3 regions of the Gordonia sp. (in: high G+C Gram-positive bacteria) genome follow, and region 1 is predicted to be linked to each of the others. Evidence: riboswitches for the same ligand, from Rfam matches in the RefSeq annotation. Region 1 holds a riboswitch; each other region holds the start of a gene.

The links. A riboswitch is a leader RNA that binds a small molecule or an ion and turns the genes downstream of it on or off. The one in region 1 is predicted to bind cobalamin.
Region 2: it holds a riboswitch for cobalamin, as region 1 does, so the genes downstream of both, ACTIMF_RS13240 (ABC transporter substrate-binding protein) here and ACTIMF_RS07510 (ABC transporter substrate-binding protein) in region 1, are expected to answer to the same signal.
Region 3: it holds a riboswitch for cobalamin, as region 1 does, so the genes downstream of both, metE (5-methyltetrahydropteroyltriglutamate--homocysteine S-methyltransferase) here and ACTIMF_RS07510 (ABC transporter substrate-binding protein) in region 1, are expected to answer to the same signal.

Annotation. Positions count from the first base shown of each region.
Region 1 is NZ_JBQEDL010000011.1:7,889-18,030, reverse strand. It holds gene ACTIMF_RS07545 (glycine--tRNA ligase) at 1-36, shown strand, start outside; gene ACTIMF_RS07540 (maltokinase N-terminal cap-like domain-containing protein) at 166-699, opposite strand; gene ACTIMF_RS07535 (pyridoxamine 5'-phosphate oxidase family protein) at 764-1,378, opposite strand; gene ACTIMF_RS07530 (WS/DGAT/MGAT family O-acyltransferase) at 1,520-2,944, shown strand; gene ACTIMF_RS07525 (SDR family NAD(P)-dependent oxidoreductase) at 2,941-3,819, opposite strand; gene ACTIMF_RS07520 (alpha/beta fold hydrolase) at 3,795-4,691, opposite strand; gene ACTIMF_RS07515 (hypothetical protein) at 4,950-5,714, shown strand; cobalamin riboswitch at 5,801-5,996, shown strand; gene ACTIMF_RS07510 (ABC transporter substrate-binding protein) at 6,053-7,108, shown strand; gene ACTIMF_RS07505 (FecCD family ABC transporter permease) at 7,105-8,133, shown strand; gene ACTIMF_RS07500 (ABC transporter ATP-binding protein) at 8,130-8,903, shown strand; gene ACTIMF_RS07495 (BTAD domain-containing putative transcriptional regulator) at 8,946-10,142, shown strand, end outside.
Region 2 is NZ_JBQEDL010000025.1:8,675-18,816, reverse strand. It holds gene ACTIMF_RS13250 (ABC transporter ATP-binding protein) at 196-975, opposite strand; gene ACTIMF_RS13245 (FecCD family ABC transporter permease) at 972-2,015, opposite strand; gene ACTIMF_RS13240 (ABC transporter substrate-binding protein) at 2,023-2,988, opposite strand; cobalamin riboswitch at 3,016-3,214, opposite strand; gene ACTIMF_RS13235 (PaaX family transcriptional regulator) at 3,489-4,343, shown strand; gene paaZ (phenylacetic acid degradation bifunctional protein PaaZ) at 4,624-6,189, shown strand; gene boxB (benzoyl-CoA 2,3-epoxidase subunit BoxB) at 6,254-7,747, shown strand; gene boxC (2,3-epoxybenzoyl-CoA dihydrolase) at 7,796-9,496, shown strand; gene ACTIMF_RS13215 (benzoate-CoA ligase family protein) at 9,499-10,142, shown strand, end outside.
Region 3 is NZ_JBQEDL010000013.1:89,338-99,479, reverse strand. It holds gene ACTIMF_RS08985 (pyruvate carboxylase) at 1-298, shown strand, start outside; gene metE (5-methyltetrahydropteroyltriglutamate--homocysteine S-methyltransferase) at 407-2,686, opposite strand; cobalamin riboswitch at 2,821-3,037, opposite strand; gene putP (sodium/proline symporter PutP) at 3,080-4,618, opposite strand; gene ACTIMF_RS08970 (proline dehydrogenase family protein) at 4,832-8,368, opposite strand; gene ACTIMF_RS08965 (PucR family transcriptional regulator) at 8,473-10,110, shown strand.

The DNA.
Region 1 (10,142 bases):
GTCGAGTACCTCGGTGGCAAGCTGATCGGCGTCTGATCGCTGCCTGACTGGTCGCGAAGGGACGACGTGGGCCCGAAGGTCGTCGTGCCGATCTGGGTGATCATCCGGGGAGTGTGGTTCTACCGCGAATGAAACGTGGTGGCGCGTCCGCGGGTGTCGGCCTCGTCAGTCGAGGGCGGCGACCACCACCGACTCGTCGGCCCAGGTGGCAACGAGAGTCGTGTGCCCTGTCGCGGGGGTGCCCACGTCGTAGGTCAGGTGCAGTGTCGACTCGAGCTCCGCTTCTCCGACGACGATCAGCGCCATCGTCGTCGCCATCGGCTCGACGGTTCCGTCTGCACGGTGGGCTTCGAGCGCAGCCTGGCCTTGTGCGTTGTGGAGGGCGCGGGTATACGCGTCGAGCGCGACCGGGTCATCGGCGGCCGCGTACACCCATCGGCGACCGAGTACAGAGTGCTCCATGGTGCCGACGGGTGTCGCGCCGTCGAGAGGAGCGCCGCGATAGGTCAGCGGGACATGGAAGATGCGTCCGCCGCGCGCGACTATGTGCGCCTCGATGCCGACTTCGCCCTCCGGGTCGTCGAATCGGTAGGCGGCGAGGCGTTCGACGTCGCCTCGGGCGAGGCCGGCACTGTCGAGAAAATCGCGGATCAACTCTTCTTTCGATGGGGACAGGGTCGCGTCGTAGATCACCGCCATGCGTTGACGGTAGTCCCGGAGGTGGTGTCGCGACCACCGTGCTCGACCATCGAACGAGCTGGGCTCAGTCGAGCTGCGCTTTCAGCGCGGCCACCTCGGCCTGCAACGCAGAGATGCGGTCGATGTAGGGCTGTACGCGTTCGCGGACCTGGGTGTCGGTGTATTGCGGGACGAGACTGCGTGAACAGTTCCAATCGAACGCTTCGACGTCGATGACGATGCTTCGCTCGCAGACAGCCGAGATCATGCCGTCGTCGACGTGGCGCAGGCGGTCGAGGAGATCGGGGTCGTCCGAGACGACGGCGCGACCGAAGACTTTCAGCCGCTTCCGGAGCGGGTAGTCGGCGACGAACAGGGCGACTCGGCCGTCGGCGTCGATGTTGCCCGTCGACACGAACTGGCGGTTGCCGCGGAAGTCGGCGAATGCGATCTTGTTGCCACCGAGATGGTGGACGAATCCGGTTGGGCCGCTGCGGTACTGCACGTACGGCCAGCCGGATTCGGTGACGGTGGCCAGATGGAACTGGAAAGCGTCGGTGAGCATGCGGAGCTCACGAGAGGTCAGCTCCTGAGGTCCGTCGTCGGTGATCTCGGGTCCTGGCGTTCCTGCACCTGTCACTGCGTGTTGACGGGCTCGCGCGGCGTCGCCGTATGCGAGGTTCTGATAGCGGGTGGCCATGCCTCCACTTAACACCGAGGCGCCGCCGGCGCGTAGGACGCATAGTTATGTCCTGCGCCGGTGGTGACGCGAAATCGCAGGCTGGCGAGGACTCTCGGCGATAGTAGAACACGTTCTAATTCCTGTTGTATTCTGTTCCTCATGGATCGTCTGAGCGGCCTCGATGCAAGCTTTCTGTACCTGGAGACTCCAGAGCAACTGATGCACGTGTGCGGGCTGATAGTGCTCGACGCCGCGACGGTGCCCGGCGGCTATACATTCTCGACGATGCGGGATCTTCTCGACTCACGAGTGAAGAAGGTCGACCAGTTCACGCGGAAGGTGCGACGCGTACCGCTCGACGTCGGGCATCCGGTGTGGGTGCGTGACGATCACTTCGACATCAACCACCATTTCCACCGGATGGCGTTGCCGCAGCCTGCGGGATATGCCGAGTTGATGGAGGTCTGTGGTCATCTCGCCGGTCAGCCGATGAATCGCAGCCGTCCGTTGTGGGAGATGGTGCTGATCGAGGGCTATCGCGACGTCGACGGCGTCGAGAAGCTTGTGGTGTTCTCCAAGATGCATCACGCGACGGTCGACGGCGCGTCGGGCTCGAATCTGATCTCTTACCTGTGCAGCCTCGAGCCGGACGCACCGGCGTTGGTCCCGGACCATCCGCCGAAGCACTCGCGTGCGCCAGGCGGTCTGGAATTGCTCGGTCGCGGTGTCGTCGAGACGCTGATGCGGCCGCTCGGGATTCCGAAGTTGGTTCCGGCGTCGATCGGCATGATCACTCAGTCGATCGACCGCGCCCGCCAGGGGACCGCGATGGCGGCTCCGCTGACGGCACCTCGGACCTCGTTCAACGGGACCATCACCGGACACCGCACCATCGCGATCGCCGATATGAGACTCGAGGACATCAAAGAGGTGCGTCGCGCGACCGGTGCGACGGTCAACGACATCGTGCTGAGCATTGCAGGCGGTGTGCTCCGCAGCTATCTCGAGGAGCGCGGGGAACTACCTGACGAGCCGCTTCTCGCCTCAGTGCCCGTCTCGGTGCGCGAGGAGTCGTCGCGCGAAGTCGGCGCCAACAAGGTGTCGTCGCTGTTCGCGCGTCTGGGTACCGACATCGACGATCCGCTCGAGCGGCTTCGCCGGGTAGCCGACGACAATCGGAACGCCAAGGAGCACAACAAGGCGATCTCGGCGGACATGTTGCAGGACTGGGCCGAATTCGCTGCGCCAAGGGTCTTCGGTCTGGCTGTTCGTGCATACGCGGGTCTACGTCTCGCAGAGAAGCACCCCGTCGTACACAATCTCGTCATTTCAAACGTTCCGGGACCGCCGGTCCCGCTGTACTTCCTGGGTGCGCAGGTGTTGGGTATGTACCCGTTGGGGCCGGTGTTCCACGGTGCCGGGCTCAACATCACCGTGCTGTCGAACAACGGCGTCGTGCACGTTGGGATCATCGCTTGTGAGGAGAGCGTGCGTAATCCGCAGACGATGGTCGAGCATTTCCCGGAGGAACTGGAGCGACTCAAGGTCGAGGTCGCGGCGGCGGACGATCTCTCGCAGAGTTAGTCGACGACGGCGCCGCTGAAGGTCGGCGGGTCGCCGAGAAACGGTCGGTGCGACGGCGGCTGATTGCCGTCGACGTCCGTCACGCCGAGTTCCTGGGCGATCTCGGCGCCGATCAGGACTCGCCCGGTGCGGTCCATCAGATGTTCGTCCTTCGAGAGTGCGGCGATGATGCGGCCAGGGAACTCGACTGACTCGGCCGATGCCGCGAGCCCCTCGTACATCGCGGGCGCGGCCTCGAACGCTGCCATGGTGCGTTCGGTCTTGAGGAGTCCCATCCATAGCGAGATGACCGCGACGTCGAACGGTTTGAAGTCGACGGCCATGTCGTGCGCCATCTTGTCGATCGCGGCTTTCCCGACGCCGTACGCGGGGCCGTGCATGTAACAACTGCCGCCGAACGACGAGGTGTTGACCACCAGTCCGGATCCGTTGGCGACGAGCAGCGGTGCCGCGTAGTAGGTCGCCGCGTAGGCCGAGCGCATCCCGACGTCGAACATCTCGGTGAGCGATAGCGGCTTCTCCCAGAACGGGCCCTTTCGGGTGAGTGCCTTGGGGATGGTGGTGGCGTTGTTGACGAGGATGTCGAGGCGTCCGTGCTCATCGCGTACTCGCCGGAACAGGGCCGCGACCTGGTTGTCGTCGGAGTGGTCGACGACCGCCGGGATGCCGGTGCCACCGCGCCGGGTGACCTCGTCAGCTGTCTGGGCGACGGTGCCCGGCAGGTCCGCGTCGGTCTCGGCGGTGGTGCGGCCGGTCACGTAGACGGTGGCACCTGCTGCTCCGAGCGCGAGTGCGATCCCTTTGCCTGCGCCTCGCGAGGCTCCGGTGATGACGGCGATCTTCGGTGAGTTCACGCCTGCTCCTTCTCGGCCCATCGTGCGAGGACGGTGTTCGTCGCTTCGACGAGCTTTGGGACGAACAGGTCGGCGCGCATCACGCAGCAGGAGTGCCCGGCGTCCACCTCGTGGACGGTCGCGCCCGGAATGCGTTGGGCCATCGCGCGCTGACGTTCCGGCGGGATCGCCTTGTCGCGTAACGGGATGACGACGGCGGTCGGAACGTCGATCTCATGAACCCACGGCTTGGTGTGATGCTTGCCGATAGCTGCGAGGGCACGACCGACAGCGAGCGGTCGGGTGGACCGGAACTCGGTGATCGCCCACCGACGGAGGTCGTCGTTCGGGTCGAGCGGTTCGGCCTTCAGGTCGGCAACGGTCGGTGCGCCGCGTCGAAGACGGCTGAACGAGGCACCCATGCCCTGGTGGAAGAGTCGTTCGGTGACTGTGGTCTGGAACTGGTCGGTGCCTGCGCACAGCACGAGCCCGCCGACACGGACGGGATGCTGGCGCCACACGCGTTGTGTGATCAGCGATCCCATCGAGTATCCGGCGACGATCGCCCGGTCGATGTCGAGGGCGTCGAGAACGGCCACCGCATCGTCTGCGCAGTCGCGCAGGGAGAACTCGGACGACTGGATGCCCCGGCCGTGCATCCGCTGGTCCATGGTGATGACGCGAAAGCGTTTAGCGAGCGCGGGGATGCTCGGAAACCAGGTGAGCAGACCGGTGGTCGACAGCGCGTGCAGCAACAGGATCGCCGGTGCGTCCGGGTCGGGGCCGCGGCTGTCGGTGACGAACGTGGTGCCTCGTCCGGGGAGGTCGACGAGGTGGCCACTCGGCACCTTGACGTCGGGGAGCCGTCCGGACGCCGGCAGCAGCGAGACGAGGTCACGGCGTGACGATTTCATCGGTTCACCCCTTCGTTCCGAAACCGAGCAACAGAACTAGAACGTGTTTCAGTGCCGCGAGCCACTATGCCATAGATTCAGTTTGGACTCGGGTCGGGCACGGTGGTCGTGGCATGCGGGTCCGGCTCAACGGCTGATTCTCCGCAATGTCCTCTGAACGGACTAATCGACGTATTTAAGAGAAACCTGATAACCGGTGGTGCTTAAGTTATGGCAAGTGTCACTTCTGCCCCGTCTCTCCCATGATCAGGAGTTCCCATGAAGATCCGTCTCGCACTTGCCGCTGTGGCAGCATCTGCCGCTCTCCTCGGCGGGGCCATCGGCGCACCCGTCGCCCAGGCCGCGCCTGCCACCAACGGCGTCGCCGCGAAGGCCGCGCTGGACTCGATTCAGCCGCAGCCGAACGACGCCGCAGCCGTCGTCGACGGCATTGCGGCCGCGAACGAGGTTCTCAATAAGCTTGGGATCACTCCGTTCACTCCGACAATCGGTGCCTGTACCGACTTTTCGTTCCCGCTGGCGGTTGGCGGTGCGGTTGCCGGTCCTACGACGCCAGGCCTCCCGGATACCCCGTTGCTGGGGATCAAGGATGGAAATTTGACCATCAAGGATCTTCTCGGAAAGGAACACGACCTTAACGCGGTGAAGAAGGGTGAGATTCTCTATGGATTCGTGCCTGTTGGCGTGATTAACGACTCCGGAGACAAGTCCGGCATGCGGGTCGCGTGGTTCAACGTCAACACGTTCAAGGGTGGACTGGGGGCGCCGATGGGCGGGATCACGGACGTGATCGTGGACGCTGTGGAGAAACGAATCAGCGAAGCGGGCCTGCCGGAGGCCGTCACCGGCCCCGCGGTTGCACCACTCAAGACTGCACTCAACCTTCTCCCCTCCAACGGAGTCCGCGGTGGCCTCGTGGACACCGGCTCCGGCACTGTCCTTTCCGCGATCTACGGCACCGTGAAGAAGGGCGACGCGACGTGCTTCTTCTTCCCGTCGCTGGGTATCGCGACCGCCAAGTAGGCGGGCGATGACCGCAGTGCAGTGAAACGATCCTGTGCCCGGGACCATCTGACCGGTGGTCCCGGGCACAGTCGTCTGTGCGCGAAAGTTATGATCACCGTGCCAGCGCGCCCGATGTTTCGGGCAGGGAATCCGGTGCGAATCCGGGACTGACGCGCAGCGGTGAGAGCGACGTTCCGGATCGCATGTCACTGGGTCGAAACCTGCTGGGTCGACACCTGGGAAGACGTCCGGCAACGGTAGACCTCGAGTCCGAAGACCTGCTGGCTCGCGCGGGAGCAACCCCGCGGGATCCACACGCGAGCTTCGCGTTCTGAGCTCGGGCCCGAAAGATTGTGATGTCCCACCTCTCCCGTAACCCGCTGATCGGCCGCAATTCGCTGTTCGGCATCGCGGCTCTCGCTTCGTCCATAGCGCTACTCGCCGGATGCGGAGTGTCGGACGACGCCGCGTCGTCGACCCCGTCTGTCGAAGGATTTCCCGTCACGCTCACGAACTGCGGCGAGCAGGTGAGCGTCGACTCGCCGCCGCAGAACATCGTCTCGCTGAACCAGGGGACCACCGAGGTGCTGCTGTCCCTCGGGCTCGCCGATCGGATGGCGGGTACAGCCACGTGGACCGACCCGGTCCTGCCGTCACTGGCCGCAGCGAACGAGAAGGTCAAGCGAATCGACGACAACTGGCCGTCGCTCGAAGCAGTCCTTGCCGAAGAACCGGACCTGGTCACTGCGTCGTTCGGATCGACCTTCGACAAGGGCGGCACCGCGCCGCGCGCACGGTTCACCGAGTTCGGCGTCCCCACCTACCTGGCCCCGTCGGACTGCGAAGGTAAGGAGGACACCGGTGGCGACGGATCGCGGAGTACGGACTTCACGCTCGACCTCGTCTACAAGGAGATCACCGAACTCGGTGAGCTCACCGGTACGTCGGACAGAGCCGCGAACGTCGTCGCCGATCTCAAGAGCCGAGTGAAGAGCGCAGCCGATTCGGTCAACGCCCGGGGCACAACGGTTCTGTACTGGTTCTCGGACTCGGAGTCGCCGTACATCGCAGGATGTTGCGGTGCACCAGGCGTTGTCTCCAAGGCGCTCGGTCTCAAGAACGTCTTCGACGACACGCACGACGAGTGGCCGCAGATCGGTTGGGAGGAAGTCGCCAACCGGAACCCTCAGGTGCTGGTGATCGGCAACCTGACGCGCGATATCCAGTCAGGGGAGTCCGCACAGAAGAAGATCGACTTCCTGGAGTCGAACCCGGTCACGCGTGAGATGGACGCGGTCAAGAACAAGCGATACATCATCGCGACGGGGGCAGAGATGAACCCCTCGCTCCGCACTGTCTACGGAATCCAGAACGTCGCCGACGGTTTGAACAAGCTCGGCCTGGGTACGTGAGAGCGTTTGCGACTCGACTCCCGACCGTCGCCACGTTGTGGCTCGGCGGACTGGTGCTGTTGCTCGTGTCGATCGGATTCGCGATCACGATCGGACCGTCGGGGCTCGGCCTGTCGGACGTCTGGTCGTCACTGCGGGCGGAGTTGTTCGGCGGCGATTCGGGTCTGTCGAAGCTTCAGGAGTCGATCGTCTGGAAGCTGAGGCTGCCGCAGTCGGTACTCGCCGCGGCGTGTGGCGCGGGACTGGCCGTTTGCGGTGGTGTTCTTCAAGCCCTGCTGCGGAACCCGCTGGCCGACCCCTTCGTGCTCGGAGTCTCCTCTGGAGCGTCGGTTGGCGCGGTGTCCGTGATCCTCCTCGGCGTCGGAGCCGGGGTGATCGGAATGGCGGGTGGCGCATTCGTGGGTGCGCTCGCCGCATTTGCGCTGGTGTTGTTGCTCGCCCGTCTCGCCGGAGGCACGACTGATCGGGTCGTCCTCGCCGGGATCGCCGCCACCCAGCTGTTCTCGGCGTTGACCTCGTTTATCGTCTACACCTCGGCCGACGCCGAACAGACGCGCGGCGTGCTCTTCTGGTTGCTCGGTTCGTTGTCGTCGCCGTCGTGGACGGAAGTGTCCGTATGCGCAGTCGCGACCGTCGCAGGCCTCGTGGTGTGCCTGCTGTCCTCCGGTGCACTGGACGCGTTCGCGTTCGGCAACGACGCGGCCGCATCCCTCGGCGTGAACGTGGCCCGGACCCGGCTGGCACTGCTCTGCGTCACCGCGCTGATCACCGCGGTGGTGGTGAGCGTGTCCGGAGCGATTGGCTTCGTCGGCCTCGTGCTGCCGCATGCGGCTCGGGCCATCGTCGGCGTCCGCCACCGCGTCATGATGCCGACTTTGGCGATCATCGGCGCGTTGTTCCTCGTGTGGGCCGACGTCGCAGGACGCGTTCTGATCGCCCCACGCGAACTGCCGATCGGTGTCATCACCGCGATCGTCGGCGTCCCGATGTTCGTGCTGGTCCTGATCCGTCAGGGGCGCCGATGATTCTGCGCGCAGAAGGTGTCGGCTGGGCGGTCGGCGGAAAGACAATCCTTCACGACATCGACCTCGCGGTGAGCACAGGCGAAGTTGTCGGCCTCATCGGACCGAACGGGTCGGGCAAGACGTCGCTGCTGCGATTGCTCGCGGGGTTGCGCAGACCGAGTCGCGGAGCAGTGTCGTTGGGCGATACGAGGTTGGACGATCTGCCGCGGCGCACCATCGCACAGCGGGTCGCGTTCGTGGAGCAGGCCGCGGTGACCGACCAGAATCCAACTGTGGCCGACGTTCTCGAACTGGGGCGGACACCGCATCGTCGGACATGGGCGATCGGATCGGCCCGTGACCGGAAGATCATCGAGACCGTGGCACGCGAGACCGAGATCTACCAGATGCTCGGTGAGCGGTACGGCTCGTTATCGGGCGGCGAACGTCAACGTGTGCAGATCGCTCGAGCGTTCGTGCAGGAACCGCAGACGATGATCCTCGACGAGCCGACCAATCATCTCGACATCAAATACCAGTTGAGCTTGCTGGAACTGGTGTCCGCCCACGTGCGGGACACTGATGCGTCGGCAGTGATCGCTCTGCACGACCTGAATCTCGCCACGATGTTCTGCGATCGCATCGTGGTCCTGGCCGGAGGTCGGGTAGTCGGCGAAGGTGCGCCTGCCGACACGATCACGGAGAGCATCATCGCCGACGTGTTCGGTGTTCGGGCGCGGATCGTCGACGATGGTGGCGTGTGGGTGCGGGTCGATCGGAACGGAGCATAGCGACTTCATGAACTTCGGCCGGACCGTACTACCCTTGGACTGATGTCGTCCGAGACCTCGAAACCGCGTGCTGTGTCGGTGATCGGCGTGCTCGGACCGGTCACCGTGGACGGTTGCGAGGTGTCAGGGATTCGGGCGCAACGACTCCTCGCCGCGTTGGCTGTCGCCAATCGCTCGGTATCGAGCGAACGACTGATCGACGAGGTGTGGGGCGAGGACCTGCCCAGGTCTGCTCAGGCCGCCCTGCACACTCAGATCTCCCGGCTACGCGGGCTCGTCGGAATCAACGGGTCGGACGGCCGATACCGTCTCGAAAATGCGACCACCGATATTGCTCTCGCCGAGCAGGCTCTGGCGCAAGGCGATCCGGAGGCGGCGGCGAGGTACTTTCGAGGTGATCCGGCCGACGGGGTTCGCATGGACGCCGAACGTCTCCGCGCCCGGATCGACGATCGACGCATGCACGATGCGCTCACCGCAGGTGACTATTCGACGGCCGAGCGGCTCGCCGTCGCCCGCGCCGAAGCCGATCCGATCGACGAAGCGGCCCATGTCGCGTGGATGCGCGCCTTGGCGGGAACCGGCCGGACCTCGGAGGCGCTCGCCGTCTTCGCGCGTCTGCGTCGCGCACTCGCCGAGGAACTCGGAGCCGACCCGGGATCCGAGGCGACGGAGCTCAATGCGGATCTCCTCGCCTGGTCTGCGCGTCCCGCACGACGAACACCGCGCCTGCGCTCGGACTCGCTGATCGGCCGCGACGACGACCTCACGGCGTTGACTCGTCTCGTCGTCGAGCATCGGGTGGTCACGGTGCAGGGGCCTGGCGGAGTAGGGAAGACGTCGATCGCCTCGGCTGTCGGCGATTTGTTCTCCGATCGCGGATCGTCGGTGCACTTCGTGTCGCTCGCCGCGGTCCGCGACGCCGCGGACCTCGTCGGAGTGATCGCGGCGACGCTCGGCGTCGGCGAGTCCGATGTACGGACAAGCGCTTTGCCGAAACTCGTCGGAGATCTCTCGCAACGTCTCGGGGATGCGCTGCGCGGCAACGACACACTGTTGATTCTCGACAACTGCGAGCAGGTGATCGACGCGGCGGCGACCCTCGTCGGGGAGCTCATCGCGAGCCTCCCGGACCTCCGGGTCCTGGTGACGAGCAGATCGCCGCTGTTGATCTCGGCCGAGCAGGTCTACCGACTCCCGGTGCTGCAGACTGCCGGAGCCGAGTCGGCGGGCGTCGAA
Region 2 (10,142 bases), on a different contig from region 1:
GGATGCACCGGGCCCCGGCGTGACTGGCGTCGTCGAGTGTCTCGGTGATCGTGGGCGAGTGCCCGCCCAGCACCGCCGTCGCGAACACGACGTCGGGCCGGCGCCGAGCGAGTCGGGTGAGTGCGAGCGTCAGTTCGGCAGCAGGGTCCGCTCCGCGATTGGTGGGCGCGGTGACGATCACCCAGTCAGGAGACGTCATTTCGGCTGCTCCATCGATTCGCATAACACCACCAGCGGTCCGCCGGTCCGTGGGTGGCCGATCACCTCGGCGTCGATACCGTAGACCTCGGCCAGCAGCGTCGGGGTGAGGACGTCGGTTGGCGTTCCGACTGCGTGCACCGCGCCCTCGCGGAGAACTACGAGGCGATCGCAGTACATGGCGGCCAGGTTCAGGTCGTGGATGGCGGCGACCACGGTCAGATCCAGCCGCCGCACCGTGTCGAGCAGCCCGAGCCCGGCGGATACGTCGAGGTGGTTGGTCGGCTCGTCGAGCACCAACACGGTGGGACGCTGAGCCAAGGCACGCGCCACTTGGACCTTCTGCCGCTCACCGCCCGACAGTGTGTGCCAGGTGCGTCGTCGCAGCGTGTGCAGGCCCAACGCGTCGATCGCGTCGTCGACCCCCGTCATCGACTCCCCGAGGGGGCGACCCCAGCTCGAACCGTGCGGGATGGTCCCGAGTTCGACGATCTGTTCCACCGTCAACTGCATGGCCGTCGCCGACTGCTGTTCCACCTCGGCGACGGTGCGGGCGAAGTCCCGTCGTTTGACGCTGTGGACGTCACGACCGTCGAGTAGGACGTGACCGGCGTCTGGCCGCTGCCAGCGCATGATCATCGACAGCAGAGTCGACTTGCCAGATCCGTTCGGACCGATGATCCCGGTGAACTCGCCGGAAGCCGCAGTGCATGTGACGTCTCGCAGGATGTGGTTCGCGCCGAGGGCGAAGTCGACGCCGCAGATTTCGATGTTCACTCGAATCCCTTCTGCCTGCGCAGCAGCCAGATGAACGCGGGTACGCCGATCGCCGACGTCACCAGTCCGAGCGGCAGCTCCCGCGCGTGCATCAGGCTGCGCGCCAGAATGTCGGCCCACACCACGATCAGCGCGCCGACCAGAACCGCCATCGGCAGCACGCGCGCATGAAGCGGTCCGACGAGGAAGCGCACCAGGTGCGGAATCACCAATCCGACGAAGCCGATGATCCCCGACAGGGCGACGAGGACGGCGGTGCACAGCGACACGAGTGCGTACAGGGCCCATCGGGTCCGAGCGACGTTCGTTCCCAGGCTTGCCGCAGCCCGCTCCCCGAACGCGAACGCGTCGAGCGTCCTGGCGCAGAAGAGCACGACCACCACCGTTACCCCGGTGACGACGACGGTGAGGAGCATCGTGTTCCATCGGACGCCTGCCACCGAGCCGAGCGACCAGAACATCACTCGTTCGGCGGTCCCGTGCGGCCCGAAATAGATCAGTCCAGAACTGAGCGCCGACGCCAAGAGTCCTACCGCGACACCCGCCAGGATCAGCCTGCCCGGCATCAGTGCGCCGCCGCGTGTGACGGAGATGGCGAACACCAGGACCAGTGCGGACATCGACCCGACGAATGCGGCCAGGGACACCACCGGGCCGCCTGCGAGGGTGCCGAACCCGATACCGGTGCTCAGGACGACTGACGCGCCCAGCGCGGCGCCGCCCGACATTCCGAGTATGTAGGGGTCAGCGAGTTGGTTGCCGGTCAATGACTGAAGCACGGCGCCGCACACCGCGAGGCCCGCACCGATCACCGCGGCGCCGACCACCCGCGGGAGCCGGAGGTCGACGACGATGTGCTCATCGAGGATGTCGACTCCCGAGGTCAGTCCGAGTCGCCCGAGGATCGCGTCGGTCACGGTGCCGAGCGACAGGTCGGCCGAGCCGATGATCACCCCGAGTCCCATGCTGACGAGGAGCAGCCCTGTCAGCCCGACCATCCAGAGGACGAACGACGGGGTGCTGCGCACCCGTTTGAGCACGCGCGGCCTACTGCTTCGCGAGCGCGTCCGACAGTCGGACCGCGCCATCGATCATTCGTGCACCGGGCGTGCTCTCGGAGAACGGGAAGACGACGTACGACGCGTTCTTGACGGCGTCCAGTTCCCGTAGGGCCGGGTCGGACTCGAGGTACTGGCGTTTGGCGTCTGCCGGGTCCCATTCGGCGTCGACCAGCACGATGACGTCCGGGTTCGCTTGCAGAACGGACTCCCAGCCGGTGTCGGCCCAGTTGCCCGAAAGAGTGTGGAAGGCGTTGGTCGCGCCGACGGCGTCCATGACCAGTTGAGGGCCGCCGTCGCGCCCGCCGACGGACGGGCTGTCGGTCTTGGAGTCCCACCACATCAGAGTCTTGTCGGCCCCGGCGTTTCGCTTCTTGAGTTCGTCGAGCGTCGACCGCATCGCGCGGTTCACTTCGTTCGCCTCATCGGTGCGGCCGAAGAGGACGCCGTAATCGTGGGTCTCTCCGGCGACCGCGTCCCACGACGGCTCGGGACGTTGCGACTTGTCGTCGCAACCGAAGGGTGACACGTACGAGGCGACACCCAACTCGGCCAACGAGTCCTGGCTGCCGAGGGCCTTGTCGTCGAAGGCCGAGGAGTACGACGCGGTGACGAGGTCCGGACGCTTCTCCAGGAGTGTCTCGCGATCGGGGTATTCCTCGGCGAGAACCTCGATGCCGTTGTACGCCTCCGCCCATTTCGGCGCGATGGCGTCGTCGAGGTAGGCCGTGCCGACCATCTGGTCTTGCGCGCCGATCGCCAGTGCGGACTCCGTCGCCCCCTGGTTGACGGTGATCGCCGATTCGGCGGGCACGTCCATGGTGATCGTTCGGCCGCAGTTGGTGAGCGTGATGGAGGCGTCAGAGGTGTCGGCGTCGTCGCTGCTGGTGCAGGCGGACAGTGCCAGTGTGCCGGCGAGACTCGCGAGCACGGTGAACTTCGTCAGGGTACGCAAAGCGACCCCCTTTCCAGATCTCGTGGAATTACGGGGTACGCCGCGGCCGGTCTCCTGGCTCAGCAGGGGCTCCCGGCGTCGTGCCTTCCCGAATGGCGACCGTTGTCGGCCGCCGGTTCAGTGGCTGGAGGCTTTCACTCCAGACGACTTCCGGACCTGCTCACAGTGGCGAGTCCGCGCCGGATTCTCACCGGACTTCCCGTACACCGTGACGTATCGCGACGAGTGTATCGGCAGTCGGAGGAAACCGACGATTCCGCAAATTCGCCGCGAGCGCGCAGTGCAAGACGCGCATTCACAACGCGAAACGTTTCCCAACGCTTGACCCTTCAGGCGATCAATCTAGGAGTAGACCTATACGGGTGCGGTGCGTGTCTGCGGAGCTCTGCTGCGGCCGCCGCGCTCGACGGCGGGTGTTCGCGGTCACGATCTACGTCGTCGGCGGTCGATATAGTGCTGAATCGGGGCGGCGACCGCCCGTTGATCGTCGAGGAGGACCCGTGGCTGAAGGCTCGAACCCGCTGAGTCGTCGGCGGGAAGTCGGATCGGCCAGCGCTCGTTCGCTTCTGTTGACGATCCTCGGCGAGTTCGCGTTGCCCCGCAAAGAACCGGTGTGGACCTCGACGATCCTGGATGCGCTTGCGCTCCACGACGTCGAGGAGCGTGCGGCTCGGCAAGCGCTGTCGCGCACCTCTTCTGAAGGGCTGCTCGCCTCGAGTCGTCATGGCCGACGCAGCGCGTGGGAACTGACCGGATCGGGCGTCGACCTTCTGACTGAGGGGACCGAGCGGATCTACGGTTTCATGCGGAGTGCGCCCGCGTGGGACGGCAGATGGCTGACCCTGGCGGTCTCGATCCCGGAGACACAGCGCAAACTGCGGCACCGCCTCCGCACTCGGTTCACCTGGCTCGGACTCGGCTCTCCGCAGTCGGGCCTCTGGATCACTCCAGACACGTCTAAGGCGGACGACGTCCGACGTGTGATCGATGACCTCGGACTGTCGCGCCAGACCTTCTCCTGGGTCGGGGCGACGTCTGGGATCGGCGACGAGAAGGCCCTCGTGTCGGCGGCCTGGGACCTCGCCGACGTCGAATCGCGATACGTCGACTTCCTCGGGTTGTTCTCTGAGCGGCGCGCGGAGTCGACGACCGAAGCGTTCGTCGCGCAGGTGGAGCTCGTGCAGGAGTGGCGTCGCTTCCCGTTCCTCGATCCGGACCTGCCACGAGAGCTACTCGACCATGAATGGCCCGGTCCGCGGTCTGCGGCCGTGTTCCATGACCGTCATGCGCAGTGGCATCGCCGCGCCCAGGCGTATTGGGACGAGCTGCAGGCGAGCGCTGCGCAGCGTATCTGATCGCGCGCTTCGCACAGTCTCGGTTCGGCTTCCGCAGCCTCACTCTCCTCGTCGCACCGTCAGCTCACTCGGCGCCCCCCGCAATGAGCAGGCAGCGACGGAGTTGAGGCTGCGGCACGGGAGACGAGGCTGCGCCACGGAATGTTTCTGCATCACATTTATCGACGTCAAGTGGGTTAGGTCACCCTAAATATGTGACAATTTGTTGACGAACTGCCAGAGAGTTGTAGAGTGTTTCTCAGATCGAGGAACACCCGACAGCCCCCGAATGGAGTCCTCTGTGATCGACAGTCTCCCCAGCTATCTCGCCGGCCGGTGGCGTACCGGCACCGGCGACGCTCGCGTCGTCCGGGATGCGGTCACCGGCGAACCGGTCACTCGGATAGCTGCCGCCGACGTCGATTTCGCCGACGTGCTCGCCTATGCCCGCGACGTCGGCGGAAGTGCCCTTCGCGCAATGACGTTCGCTGAGCGGGCCGCGTCGTTGAAAGCGGCGGCCGCAGCGCTCGGCGAGCGCAAGGACGAGTTGTACGAGCTCTCCGCGAAAGCCGGCTCCACTCGCGCCGACGCCAAGGTCGACGTCGACGGCGGGTTCGGCACGGCGATCGTGTACGCCGGACTCGCGCGCAAAGGACTGCCCGACGGCACGGTCATCGTCGAAGACGATGCTCCGACCCAGTTCGGTAAACAAGGTCTGTTTCTCGGACGGCACATCCTGACCTCGCGACGGGGCACCGCAGTCCAGATCAACGCCTTCAACTTTCCGGTCTGGGGCATGCTCGAGAAGCTCGCGCCCGCACTCCTCGCGGGCGTCCCGACACTGGCGAAGGCCGCGACGCCGACGGCGTACATCGCTGAACACGCCGTACGCATCATGGTCGAATCGGGTGCGCTGCCCGATGGCGCGCTGCAGTTCGTCGCGGGCCCGATCAACGGGCTGTTCGATCTTCTCGACGGTCAGGACAGTGTCGGCTTCACCGGATCGGCCGACACCGCAGCATCCCTGCGCTCACATCCGAGCGTCGTCGGCCGGTCGGTGCACTTCACCGCCGAAGCCGACTCGCTCAACGCTTCAGTACTGGGACCCGACGCGACCCCGGGAAGCGCGGAGTTCGACCTGTACGTCGACCAGATCGTCACTGAGATGACGACCAAGGCCGGACAGAAGTGCACGGCTATCCGCCGCGCATTCGTCCCGGCGGCCCAGCTCGACGCCGTGCAGGACGCGCTCGCCGCCAAGCTCGGCGACGTGGTCGTCGGAGCACCCGGAGCCGATGGCGTCACCATGGGCGCACTCGTCGGCACCGACCAGCGAGACGACGTCCGCACTCGGATCGCCTCACTCGCCGCGGACGCTCGCATCGTCGTCGGCGACCCGGACTCCGTCGACGTCGTCGGTGCGGATGCTCGCATCGGAGCGTTCCTCGCCCCGATCCTGCTGCGCGGCGACGAGAACTCGCAGACCGCGCACGACGTCGAAGCGTTCGGTCCAGTCTCGACGCTCCTCCCGTACGACGGATCGTCTGCTGACGTCACGGCGCAGGTGGCTCGCGGGCACGGCTCGCTCGCCGCGTCGGTGGTCAGCGCCGACGCCGACTTCGCAAAGGAGACGGTCCTGGGCATCGCGGCCCACCACGGCCGCGTCCTCGTCCTAGACCGGGACAGCGCGCCCGAGTCGACCGGCCACGGCATACCGATGCCGCAGCTCGTCCACGGCGGCCCCGGCCGCGCGGGCGGCGGCGAAGAAGAAGGCGGACTGCGAGCGGTCTACCACCACATGCAGCGCACGGCGGTCCAAGGCGGGCCAGATTTCCTCACCAGTCTCTATCCCGCTCGACCAGCGTGAGCGGTCTGCCCGCGCTCGACCACGCAGAAACAACCACTCCGAGAACAACACAGGAGAAGACACCATGACCAGCTCCACCACCGACCGCACCGGCGAAGCCCCCAAGCCCAGCGGACCCCTCTCCCAGATCGACTACAGCGAGAAGATCCCGAACAACGTCGATCTGGCAAGCAACCGGCGCCTCCAGCGCGCGCTCGAAGGCTGGCAGCCCAAGTTCCTCGACTGGTGGCGCAACCTCGGTCCCGCGATTCCGACCAAAGACGTGTACTTGCGTACCGCGGTCGCCGTCGGACGCGACGGGTGGGCGCACTTCGATCACGTTCCGATGGAGGAGTACCGGTGGGGCATCTTCCTCGCCGAGGCCAACCCGGATAAGAAGATCAACTTCGGCAAGCACAAGGGCGAGCCCGTCTGGGACGAGGTTCCCGGCGAGTACCGCGCCGACCTGATGCGCCTCATCGTCGTCCAGGGCGACACCGAGCCGGCCTCCGTCGAGCAGCAGCGGGTCCTCGGCGCCACCGCGCCGAGCATCTACGACATGCGCAACCTGTTCCAGGTGAACGTCGAAGAAGGCCGACACCTCTGGGCCATGGTGTACCTGCTCCAGGCGTACTTCGGTCGCGAGGGCCGCGAGGAGGCCGAGAAGCTGCTGCAGCGCAACTCGGGTGACTTCGACAACCCGCGCATCCTCGGAGCGTTCAACGAGGAGACCACCGACTGGCTGCAATTCTTCATGTTCACGTACTTCACCGACCGCGACGGCAAGTACCAGCTCGGCACCCTCAAGGAGTCGGCGTTCGATCCGCTGGCCCGCACCTGCGAGTTCATGCTCAAAGAAGAGGCCCACCACATGTTCGTCGGCACCACCGGCGTCCAGCGCACCGTCGAGAAGACCGCGGAGAAGATGAAGGAACTCGGCACCGACGACGAGAAGACCCTCTTCGAGGCGGGCGTCATCCCGCTGTCGATCATCCAGAAGTACTTGAACTTCCAGTTCTCGGTATCGATGGACCTGTTCGGTTCCGAGCAGTCGACCAACGCGGGTAACTACTACTCCGAGGGACTCAAAGGCCGCTGGCAGGAGACCCGTCGCAAGGACGACCACGTCCTCGTCGACGACGAGCGGACCATGACCTACGTCGAGGACGGCGAGATCCGTGAGAAGGCGGTGTCGGCGCTCGGTTCGCTGAACCTGGACCTGCGTAACGAGTACGTCGCCGACTGCGCCAACGGCGTGGCTCGCTGGAATCAGGAACTCGAGGACGCCGAACTCGAACAACGGCTGACCCTCCCGCACGAAGGCTTCCACCGCAAGGTCGGCGTGTACGCCGACGTCAACGTCAGCCCGGACGGCGAAGTCCTCGACGATGCGACTTGGGAAGCGCGCAAGGACGATTGGCTGCCGTCGAACGCGGACCGTGAGGCCGTCGCCGCGCTCATGGTGCCCGAGTACGAGTACGGCGAGTTCGCCGGTTGGATCGCGCCGCCCAAGACGGGTATCAACTCGCAGCCCGTCGAATTCGACTACGTCCATCTGGCCGAAGAAGGCCTGGCCTGAGAGCCGCGCCGGAACAGCCCATCCCGACCATCCGAAGGACTTGCAGCCATGACTGTTCTCGACGAACCGACCACTTCCGATCAGACCGCGCCACCAGTCGTCGACTTCGCAACAGATCCCGACGAGTACAAGCACTGGACGCTCGTCACTGACGGCGAGATCGCCACCGTCACACTCAAAGTCGACGAGGACGGCGGCCTGGTTCCCGGTTACCAGCTGAAGATGAATTCGTACGATCTCGGCGTCGACATCGAGCTCTACGACATCACGCAGCGTCTTCGCTTCGAGCACCCCGAGGTCAAGTCGGTGGTCCTCACCGGCGGCTTGGAGCGGATGTTCTGTGCGGGCGCCAACATTCGGATGCTCGCGCAGTCGCCCCACTCGTGGAAGGTGAACTTCTGCAAATTCACCAACGAGACCCGCAACGGCATCGAAGACGCCACGTCGAACTCCGGTCAGACGTGGATCGCCGCGCTCAACGGAACGGCGGCGGGCGGCGGCTACGAGGTAGCACTCGCCTGTGACGAGATCATCCTCGTCGACGACAACTCGTCGACGGTCTCGCTGCCCGAGGTCCCGCTGCTCGGTGTCCTTCCCGGTACCGGCGGCCTGACCCGCGTGGTCGACAAGCGTCACGTCCGAAAGGACCGCGCCGACATGTTCGCGACCAAGTCGGAGGGCTACCGCGGCGATACCGCCGTCCAATGGGGTCTCATCGACTCGACGGTGCCACGCAACGCGTTCGACGAGGCCGTCACCACCCGCGCCCACGAGCGTGCGGCATCCTCACACCGTCCCGGTGGGCAGGGCGTCGCATTGACTCCGTTGGACCGTCGGATCACCGACACCGAGATCAGCTACCCGCATGTGTCGGCCACGCTGGATCGCAACGGCCGCAAGGTCGAGATCACCGTGCAGGCGCCCACCGACGCGCCGCCCGCCGACGCTGCGGCCGCCCTCGCGCAGGGCGTCGACTACTGGCCGCTCGCCGTGACCCGCGAACTCGACGACCTGATCCTGCACCTGCGCACCAACGAGAACGAGTTGGGGACCTGGGTGCTTCGCGTGGTCGGCGACGCCGATACTGCGCTCGCCTACGACACCCAGCTGTTGGAGAACGGCGACGACTGGTTCGTCAACGAGGTCCGTCACTACTACAAGCGCGTGATGAAGCGTCTGGACGTCACCAGTCGCAGCCTGATCAGCGTCATCGAACCGGGCAGCGCGTTCGTCGGCCTGCTCGCCGAGATCGCCCTCGCCTCCGACCGGCAGTACATGCTCGACGGCGTCTACGAGGACGTCGACCCGGACGCGACTCCCGCGACGATCCAGTTGACGGCGTCCAACGACGGTGTCTACCCGATGGGCAACGGTCTCTCGCGGATCGAGTCCCGCTTCTGGGGCCGAGACGACGACCTCGACGCAGCCCGTGCCACGATCGGCACCGCCCTCGACGCGGCCGCTGCCGACACCGCCGGACTGGTGACCGTCGCCCTCGACGACATCGACTTCGAGGACGAACTGCGGATCGTGCTGCAGGAGCGGGCCGCGCTCTCGCCGGATTCGCTGACCGGCATGGAGGCCAACCACCGATTCGTCGGACCCGAGACCATGGAGACCAAGATCTTCGGTCGCCTCACCGCGTGGCAGAACTGGATCTTCATCCGGCCCAACGCTTCCGGCCCCGACGGTGCGCTTCGCCGGTATGGCAGCGGCCAGCGCGGCGAGTACGACTTCGGCCGGGTGTAGTCATGGCCGACTACTTCAACGCCGCCGAATACCTCGTCACCCGGCGCGTGGACGCCGGCGATGGAGACCGGACTGCAGCAGTCGGTACCACCACCGTTACGTACGCCGAACTCGACCGTCTGATCGGCGACGCGGCTGCCGCGTACCGGACCGCAGGCCTGCACCGTGACGACCGCGTACTGATCGTCATGGCCGACGACATCCCGATGCTCGCCGCGATCCTCGGAGCGTTCCGCGCCGGGGTCGTCGCGGTGCCGATATCGACGATGTTCAACGGCTCGGAACTCGGAAAGATCATGGCCGATTCGGGTGCACATCTCGTCGTGTGCAGCAGTGAGTTCGTCGACGCCGTCAACGAAGGCCTGACCGCGGCGCCAGACGTCGCGACTGTGGTCCTCGACGGTGACGGCGACCTGAAGGTCCCGAACGGTGTCGCGCGATGGTCGTGGCCCGCGTTCGTCGCAAGTGGGGCCGCCGCCGCACCCGACACCCGGCAGATCGTTCCCACCGCCGACGACTCGTGGGCGCTGTGGCTGTACACCTCGGGCACGACTGGCTTCCCGAAGGCCGCCATGCACCGGCACGCCAACATCCGTCACGTGTGCGAGACGTACGGCGACCGTGTCCTCGGGATCACGCGGGACGA
Region 3 (10,142 bases), on a different contig from region 1:
GGTCAACGGGCAGTTGCGGTCGGTCTCGGTTCGTGACCGCGGAGTGGATCCGGAGGTCGCCGCGGCGGAGAAGGCCGATCGCAACGACCCCAAGCAGATCGCCGCACCGTTCGGCGGAATCGCCACGGTGACGGTCGGAGCCGGCGACGCGATCACCGAGGGTGGGACCGTCGCGACCATTGAAGCGATGAAGATGGAGGCGTCCATCACGAGTGTGGTGGCAGGCACGGTGTCTCGTGTGGTGCGCACCGGCGCGACGGAGGTGGCCTCAGGCGACCTCTTGGTGGAGCTGGCATGAGCGTCGTCGCAGCCTGAGATACCGCTACACAACATCAATGCGTCTTAGCAGCCTGGGCCCAGGCTGCTAAGACGCATTGAGTGTGCGACGACCTAACTGAGGGTGCGACTAACGCACGGCGCGCGCGGCGGCAACCATGTTGGTCAGCGCCTCGGTGACCTCCTCGGTGGTGCGGGTCTTGAGACCGCAGTCCGGGTTGACCCACAGGCGGTCGGCGGGCACCGCGGCGAGCGCTTCGCGCAGCGAGGCGGTGACCTCGTCGGCCGCGGGCACACGGGGCGAGTGGATGTCGTAGACACCCGGGCCCACCTGGTTGGCGAAACCGATCCCGTTGAGGTCGGCGAGGACCTCCATATGTGAGCGGGCAGCCTCGATCGACGTCACGTCCGCGTCGAGGTCCGCGATGGCCCCGATGACCTCACCGAACTCCGAGTAACACAGGTGGGTGTGGATCTGGGTGGCGTCGGCGACGCCCGCCGTCGACAATCGGAACGCGGTGACGGCCCAGTCGAGGTAGGCGCTGCGATCTGCGGCCCGCAACGGCAGGAGTTCACGCAGGGCAGGCTCGTCGACCTGGATGATCGCCGTACCCGCCTTCTCGAGGTCGACGGTCTCGTCGCGAATCGCGAGAGCGACCTGATTGGCGGTCTCGGCGAGCGGCTGGTCGTCGCGGACGAACGACCACGCGAGGATTGTGACCGGACCGGTAAGCATGCCCTTGACCGGCTTGGCCGTCAACGACTGTGCGTACGCGATCCAGTCGACTGTCATCGGTGCGGGACGGACGACGTCGCCGAACAGGATCGGCGGACGCACGCAGCGCGAGCCGTACGACTGGACCCAGCCGTTCGCGGTCGCGAAGAATCCGTCGAGTTGTTCCGCGAAGTACTGGACCATGTCGTTCCGCTCGGGTTCGCCGTGCACCAGTACATCGAGGCCGATCTCCTCCTGCAGTGCAACGACATCGGAGATCTCGGCCTGCATGCGACGCGTGTACTCGGCGTCGTCGATCGCACCTGTGCGCAGCGCCTGACGGGCCTTGCGGATGTCGGTGGTCTGCGGGTACGAACCGATCGTGGTGGTGGCCAGTGTCGGCAGGTCCAACGCGGCATCCTGCACGGTGCGCCGTGCCGCCGAGTCCTCACGGGTCCAGTCAGCGGACGTGAGGGCGGCCAAGCGGGTGCGGACCGCTTCGACGTGCAGCCTCGGGTCGTTCGCGCGGCTCGCGAGCGCCGTCGCGGCGGCGTCGAACGCTTCGGACTGATCGGCGCGGCCGCTCGCGAACGCGCGTGCCAACGCGACCACTTCGGCGTGCTTCTCGCTCGCGAACGCGAGCCAGCCGCGGAGGGCGTCGTCCAGGCCGTCCTCGCCGGCGAGCGTATAGGGGACGTGCAGGGTGGAACACGACGTCGAGACCACGAGAGGCCCGACCGATCCGCGCAGTGACTCGAGGACGCCGAGCGCCTCGTCGAGGTCGGTGCGCCACACGTTGCGTCCGTCGACGACACCGGCGACGACGATCTTGTCACCGAGCCCCGCGGACGTCACGCTGTCGGTTCCGCCTGCAACCAGGTCGACGCCGACGGCCTCCACACCGGTGCGGGCGAGGGCAGCGACCGACTCGCGGGCGTCACCGAAATACGTCTGGACCAGGATGGCCGGCCGAGCCGAGACCTCAGAGAGCGTCGAGTAGACGTTCTCGGCGAGCGCGGGCAGATTCTCGACGGCGTCGGTCACCAGAATCGGCTCGTCGATCTGTACCCACTGGGCACCCGCCTCGGCGAGACGCCGGAGAAGGTCGACGTACAACGCGACGACCTCGTCGAGTCGGGTCAACGGTGCCGCGGCTCCGTCGACGGCCTTCGACAGCGCGAGGAACGTGATCGGACCGACGACGACCGGTCGACCGTCGACCCCGTCGGCAGCCGCTTCGGCGAGCTCCGCCAGAACCTTGGTCGCGTCCAGTGCGAATGTGGTGTCGGGGCCGATCTCCGGGACGATGTAGTGGTAATTCGTGTCGAACCACTTGGTCATCTCCAGCGGCGTCACGCCGTCGGAGCCGCGGGCGGCCGCGAAGTAGCGGTCGAGCGGATCGCTGATCGTCGTGGCGCGGGGCGGCAGCGCACCGAGCATCACCGCGGTGTCGAGAACCTGGTCGTAGTACGAGAACGTGTTGACCGGAACCGAGTCGATACCGGCGTCGATGAGGGCGCGCCTGCTGGTCGATCGCAGATCGGCGGCGACGGCTTCGAGGTCGGCGCGATCCGACCGCCCGGCCCAGTAGGCTTCGACGGCTCGTTTGAGCTCGCGATTCGCACCGATGCGGGCGGTGCCCGGAACAGTCGCGGTGAACGGTGGGGCAGTGTGTGTCGTCGTGTCGACGGACATGTGTACTTCTTCTCCTGCAAACAGTGTTGACGGCCGTCGCCCGACAGAAGATGCATTCCGACCCGGGCACGAGAACGCTCGAACCCGTGACGGAGTCATCGCCTGATCCACGAGGCGGACAGCCACCGAGCACGGCGTGCCCGGTACGACAGGCAGGTCTTCGGGCTCGTCGGCGTGCGCTGCGCGCTCCTACTGGTCGTCGCTTCCCAGGCCCGATGCCTCGGGTCCAGTGCATGTGACGACGGTCGTTCCGACATACCGCTGCGGGTCAGCTCCGGATTCGCACCGGATTCCCTCTTCTCGACGCCCGAAGAACGAATCACCGGGCGAACCTGTTGCGGAGCCGAGTCTAGCGAGGTCGCCGCACTTTTCACATTCGCCGAATCCTCTGCGTTAAACCCTGGCGTCGACGGCTGCCGTATCGGTGTCCTTCGCCTTCGCCAACGCTTTCGCGGCGTCGAACTCGGCGTCGATCTCCGAGTTGGGCCGGTATGTGAACAGGCTGAACGTGACGGCTACGACGAAGCTCGCGAGGACCCCGGGCACGATCTCGTACATGTCCTCGCTCAACGATGACTGGCCCCACGCGTAGGCGACGACCGCGCCCGTCACGATGCCGGCGAGGGCGCCCCACGTGGTGAGGCGTCGCCAGTACAGGGACAGCACGATCGCCGGTCCGAACGCTGCGCCGAAGCCTGCCCACGCGAACGCGACCAGGTCGAGGATGCTGTTCGACGGCGAGATCGCGAGCACCGCGGCGATCACGGCGATGGCGAGGACGCCGAGACGTCCCAGCCGGACGTAGGTGATGTCGCTGAGCTCTCGTCGTCCGGTCTTCGCCGCCACCAGTTTGTAGAGGTCCTCGATCAGCGCAGACGAGCAGACGATCAACTGGGACGAGATGGTCGACATGATCGCTGCGAGAACCGCAGCGAGCACGAGGCCTGCGATGAACGGATGGAACAGGATCTGCGACAGTGCGAGGAAGACGGTCTCGGAGTCTTCGGGAGCCTCGGTGGTGTGCTTGGCGAAGTATGCGATGCCGACGAGCGCGGTGCCGACGGCACCGACGGCGCATGCGAACATCCAGGCGATACCGATCCGCCGCGCGGTGCCCGCCTCGGCGGGCGAGCGCAACGCCATGAAGCGCACGATGATGTGCGGCTGCCCGAAGTAGCCGAGTCCCCAGGCCGCCGACGAGATGATCGCGACGACCGAACCGCCTGCGAAGAAGCTCAGGTCGTCGGGATCCACCGCACGGACACCGTCGATGGTCGCTCCCACGCCGCCCAGGTTGATGATGCCGATGATCGGTACCGCCAGCAGAGCGATGACGACCAGGACGCCTTGTGCGACGTCGGTCAACGATGCACCGAGGAAGCCGCCGAACAGGGTGTACACCATGGTCACGGCCGCCACGATCAGCATGCCGACGGTGTAGTCCACGCCGAACGCGCTGTCGAAGAACTTGCCGGAGGCGACCATCCCGCTCGAGACGTAGAACGTGAAGAACACCAGGATTATGACGCCGCAGGTGATGCGGAGGATGCGCGAGGAGTCGCGCAGACGTGTCTCGAAGAAGCTCGGGATCGTGATCGCGTCTCCCGCGACCTCGGTATACGCGCGCAATCGCGGCGCCGTGACCTTCCAGTTCGCCCACGCGCCGATCAGCAGACCGATCATGATCCACGACTCGGAGAGCCCGGACACGTACATCGCGCCCGGCAGACCCATCAGCAGCCAGCCCGACATGTCCGACGCGCCCGCGCTCAGCGCGGCGATCCACGGCTTGAGACCACGGTCGGCCAGCATGTACCCGTCGAGGTTGTTCTTGGTCTTCCGGTACGCGTAGAACCCGATGCCGAGCATCGCCGCGAAGTACAGGACGACGGCGAAGATCTGGAATGCTCGGCCGTCGGACGCTACTGACATCGGGACTCCCTCTCGTATTCGATCGAAGACACAGGCGCGATCACCGATTCGTCAGGTCGTACGTCGTCACCCTACGCACGACACTGAGCGTATGTGATTCACGTCTCGTCATTCGGGAGATTCTGCCGCCCCGCACGTGTGTCCGGCATGTGGGGTCGAACGAATCGCAACCACGGTATTCGTTCGAATGCACGAAGCGTCACGCGGGTCGAGTCATCGGGGTGTGGTCAATTCGGCTGCGAGCAGGTGGAACGGCCGGTTCGGATTCCCGAAGCGGTGCAACGTCATCGACACCGCCTGCTCGTGGAGCCAGTGGCGCAGCTCGACTCGTCCCGACGAGGTGACGGCGTCGTCGAGCAGTGCGATGTCGGGCCGAGCAGCGACGGCGGCCAGGACCGACGGGGCAGACGAGCCCACGAGGCGGACTCGCGGCACCTCCAGGCGCGCGATCGCATCGGCGAAGTCGGTGTCGGTGGCCGGTGCGACCGGCATGCCGAGCGCGGTGGCTGACTCGACGACGGCGGCCGTCGTCGAACTCGCGTCGGGCGCGATGCTGACGCGCACTCGCGCGCCCGATCGTGCCGCGGCGGCGATCAGTCGTGCAGTCGGCGCGGGCGTCGCGTCCTCGGACACGCGCAGGACGACGTCGGCCCCGCGGTAGCGGAAGACGTCGGCCTCGGCGCCCAGGCCGGTCTCGTCCCGGCCGACGCCGAACTCGGCAGCCCAGGCTCGGTCGTCGTCGGCCAGCGCTCGTACCAGCCACGCGTGTTCGGCGTCGGTGACGCAGGACTCGACGGATCGAGCGAACGCGGCGATCGCCGGAGTCTGTGGAGGCGACTGCGGTGAGCCGTGCGCCGGGGCGTCCGCCCACGTGCCCATCAACATCAGGTAGTTCGGTCCGCCGGCCTTGGAGCCGAGTCCGACCGACGATCGCTTCCAGCCGCCGAACGACTGGCGGCGCACGATGGCCCCGGTGATCGAGCGGTTGACGTAGAGGTTTCCCGCCTCGACCCGGTCGAGCCAGCGGCGCGTCTCGCGGGTGTCGAGCGAGTGCAGCCCGGCGGTGAGCCCGAAGTCGGTGGCGTTCTGCAGCGTCAGTGCGTGGTCGAGGTCGTCGGCGCGCATCAGTCCGAGCACAGGGCCGAAGCATTCAGTGAGATGGAAGAACGAACCCGGTGCGACTCCGTCCTTGATGCCCGGCGACCAGAGTCGGCCGGTGTCGTCGAGCGCACGTGGCTGCAGCAGCCACGACTCGCCTGGCTCCAAGGTGGTCAGGGCGCGGATCAGCTTGTCGCTCGGCGGTTGGGTCAACGGCCCGACGGTCGCCGCGAGATCGGTCGGCCACCCGACGACCATCGAGGACGCGGCGTCGATGAGCTGCCTGCGGAATCGTTCGGACGAGTACACGCTGCCGACGAGGATCCCCAGCGATGCCGCCGAGCACTTCTGCCCGGCGTGCCCGAACGCACTGTGCACCAGGTCGGCGATCGCCAGGTCTCGGTCGGCGGACGGGGTAATGACCACAGCGTTTTTGCCGGATGTCTCGGCGTTGATGCGCAGGTCCGCGCGCCACGACTGGAACAGTGCCGCAGTCTCGGACGCGCCGGTCAGGATGACGCGATCGACGTGCGGATGACTGATGAGGGCGCGACCCGCCTCGCCTTCGTCGGGGAACACCGCGTGGCACACCTCGCGTGGGACGCCTGCGTCCCACAGCGCCTCCATGATCGCCGCGGAGCACCGTGGCGTGGGCGCCGATGGCTTGTGAATCACTGCGGCGCCGACTGCGAGCGCCGCGAAGGTGCCGCCCGCGGGGATGGCGATCGGGAAGTTCCACGGCGGTGTCACCACGATCACCCGGTCGGGGGTGAACACCGCGCCGTCGATGCGGTCGAGCTCGAGCGCCTGATGCGCGTAATAGCGGGCGAAGTCGATGGCCTCGGAGATCTCCGGGTCCGACTGCGCGACGGACTTGCCTGCCTCCGCCGCAGCGAGTGACACGAGGTGCCCCCGACGTCGAGACAGGAGGTCGGCGGCGCGATACAGGACGGTGGCGCGTTCGGATGCGGGTCGCGCGGCCCATTCGACTGCCGCGGTGCGGGCGCGTTCGACGAGACCGTCGACGTCGGCCGCGGCGAGCGCGGGCGGAACGCTCTGTGCGTCGAGCCACCCCGGTGTCGCGCTGCGAGCGATCGACCCGCGTGCCCAGGCCTGATTCGCGGGCAGCGCCGGATCGGTGTCGGGCTCGTTGGCGAACGGGGGGAGTTCGTCGGCGCTCGACAGGGGGGCAGGCAGGGCCGCCGACTCCTCGGCCGTGCGATCCTGCCGGTGGTTGGGCTTCGGCGCCCGGTCCGAGTGCTCGTCGATCATCGCTCGCAGACCGTCGATCGCAGCGGAGAAGCGGCCCTCCTCACGACGGTGGACGTCGCTGCCCGGTGTCAGCTCGAAGATGCCCGACATGAAATTCTCCGACGCGGCGTTCTCCTCGAGACGGCGCACCAGGTACGAGATCGCGACGTCGAACTCGGCGGGTTTGACGGTCGGCACGTACAACAACAGTCGGCCGACGTCGGCGCTCACCACTTCGGCCTGCTCGGTGGCCATGCCTTGCAGCATCTCGAACTCCACCCGGTCTGCGACGCCGCGCGCGTCGGCGAGCAGGTGGGCGAAAGCAATGTCGAAGAGGTTGTGTCCGGCGACGCCGAGACGGAGCCCGGCCATCCGGTCGGATGTGCACACCCAGTGCAGGACCAGCTTGTAATTGGCGTCGGTCGCGGCCTTCGACGCGCAGGTCGCCGTCGGCCATCCCGCGATCTCGGCGTTGACGGTCTCCATCGCCAGATTCGCGCCCTTGACCAGGCGCACCTTGATGCCGGCACCGCCAGCGGCGACGCGCTCGGAGCCGAATGCGGACAGTCGCTGCACGGCACCGAGTGCATCGGGCAGATACGCCTGCAGGACGATGCCCGCCTCGTAGTGACGCAGTTCAGGCATCGACAGCAGTCGGGTGAACACCGCGATCGTCAGTTCGAGGTCGCGGTACTCCTCCATGTCGAGGTTGATGAACTTGCTGCCCGCAGGCGCGGCAGCGGCCTCGCGGTACATCGGTGCCAGACGGTCGACGACGTAGTCGACGGTCTCCTCGAACGCCCACATGGAGACTTGGGATGCGATCGACGACACCTTGATCGAGACGTAGTCGACGTCGTCGCGGCGCAACAGTGCGCGCGCGTCGGCGAGGTGATTGTCGGCCTCGTCGTCGCCGAGGACGGCCTCGCCGAGGGGATTGACGTTCAGGTGGTGATCACCGGCTCGCAGCGTCTTCACTGCTTTCGTGAACGGCTTCTCGCGCGCGTCGACGATCATGTGACCGACCATCGCGCGCATTCGTGCGCGAGCCACCGGGATGACCACCTTCGGGATCCGACGCGACAGCGCGGCGCCCGAGCGCAGCTGGAGCCGGTCGAAGGCGCTCAGCGACGCGGGCGCGTCGGCGACGATCTCGGCGAGGGCGGTTCCGGCCGCGGCGGTGTCCTCGGTCCCGATCACCCGGTCGACGAAACCGACGGTGAAGTCGAGTCCCTTCGGGTCGGAGAGGACGGCGGCGAGACGTCGAGCGGAGGCGTGCGGCCGGGCGTTGTGGACGCCTGCCTCGGTGAGCCACCGAGTCACCTGCCGACGCGTGCGGTCGGCGAGGTCGGCGAGGTCCGTCGCGTCGGTGTCGTGCTGGTAGTCGTGCGCAATGGTCATGTCTGTCAGTACAGTCTCTCGGCGTGACCCCGGCCTCGTGCATCTGAACAACAGTTTCGGCCGTTACTTGTTCGAATCTCTGAATGCGCTGACAGAATGTGTTCATGCCGGAATTCGAGGGGATGTCGCTGTCGGAGCTGATCGACTCGCTCGACACCGCCGTCGACTGGGCGGTGATCAGCGGTGGTCAGGGCGCACGCCCCGATGATGCATCGGGAGTCGTCGACGTCTCGATGATCGACGCCGACGACATCGATGCGGGCGCCTGCGCCGCGACCGATCTCGTGGTGCTCGTCGGGGTCGACGCGGACGGGGTACGGGGCTGGCTGTCGCGACAATCGGACCCTCGGCCCCGCGCAGTGCTGACGAAGGCGTTCGCCGGACCAGCGCAGGCGCGGCCGGTGGCGGACGAGTCGGGCGTCGCGATCGTCGGTGTCCACACCCGCGCGCGGTGGGACCGGATCCTGGGACTCGTGCAGGCCGACCTGAATCGAGGGCGTGAATCGGCTGGACACCCCGGCGATCCGGAGACTCCCGTCGACGTGGACCTCATCGGGCTTGTCGGGTTGGTGGCGCGGGGGACCGGTGGCCTCGTGTCCATCGAGGACGCGACGAGCGCGCGGGTACTCGCGTACTCACCGTCGAACGGCGAGGCCGACGATCTACGGGTGCAGACCATCCTCGGTCGGGAGGGCCCGCCGACGTACCTGGCGTTGCTCCGCAAGTGGGGCGTGTTCGACGCGATCCGGCGCGGCGGTGAGGTGGTCGACGTGCCCGCTGACGAGGAGCACGCGATGCGGCGCCGCCTCGTGATCGGCGTGCACAGCGGCGCGGGCAGACACCTCGGTTCGATCTGGGTCCAGGAGGGCGCGGTCGCGCTGACGTCCGACTCGGCCGAGGTGCTGGCGGGCGCGGCTTCCGTCGCGTCGCGGATCCTGACCAGGGCGATGCAGGCGCCGTCGGCGGAAGCCCAGCTTCTGCAACGACTCTTCGGTGAACACGGTGGGATCGACGCCTCGTCGGCAGGCGCCTATCTCGGGTGGGCGGTCGACGAACGCGCCGCGGTTATCGGTATCGCCGCGGACGGCGGGTCGCTCACGCCCACCGACGCGATCGCCGCCGTCGGCGGAGCCATTCGGCTGCACGCGAGCGCGTACGCGACGTCGGCGCTCACCACGTTGATCGCCGAGCGCGCGTACATCCTGGTGCCCGCCGCCGACGTCGCGCCGATCACCCGCTGGGTCGGTCAGCTGGTCGCCCGGTTCGACGGCGACCCTGTGTTGGGCGGCGGGCGCCTGCACGCGACCGTCGTGTTCCCGGTCGACGGGCTGGCCGAGGTCGCCCGGGCTCGCCGCGAGGTCGATCGGGTGTTCGCCGCAACCCGCTCGGGCGGAGCCGATCGGGTGACGACGCTCGCCCAGGCGCGCACAGCGGTACTGCTCGGCGAGATCCTCGACGCGCTCGTCGACCGCGACCAACTCGTCGACCCCCGGGTGACCGCCATGGTCGCGTACGACACCGAACGCACTGCGCACCTGGAGGAGAGCGTTCGCGCCTACCTCGACGCCCACGGCAACGTCCGCGATGCGGCGAACCGGATCGGCGTCCACGCGAACACACTCCGCTACCGCGTCGACCGAGCCCGTCAGGTGTCCGGACTCAACCTGGACGACCCTGCCGAGCGTTTGTTGAGCGCCTTGCAACTCGCGTTGCTGGACCGCCGTCGACTCACCGCGGGTTGAGCCAGGCAACTACTCAGACAAGTAGAGAACTG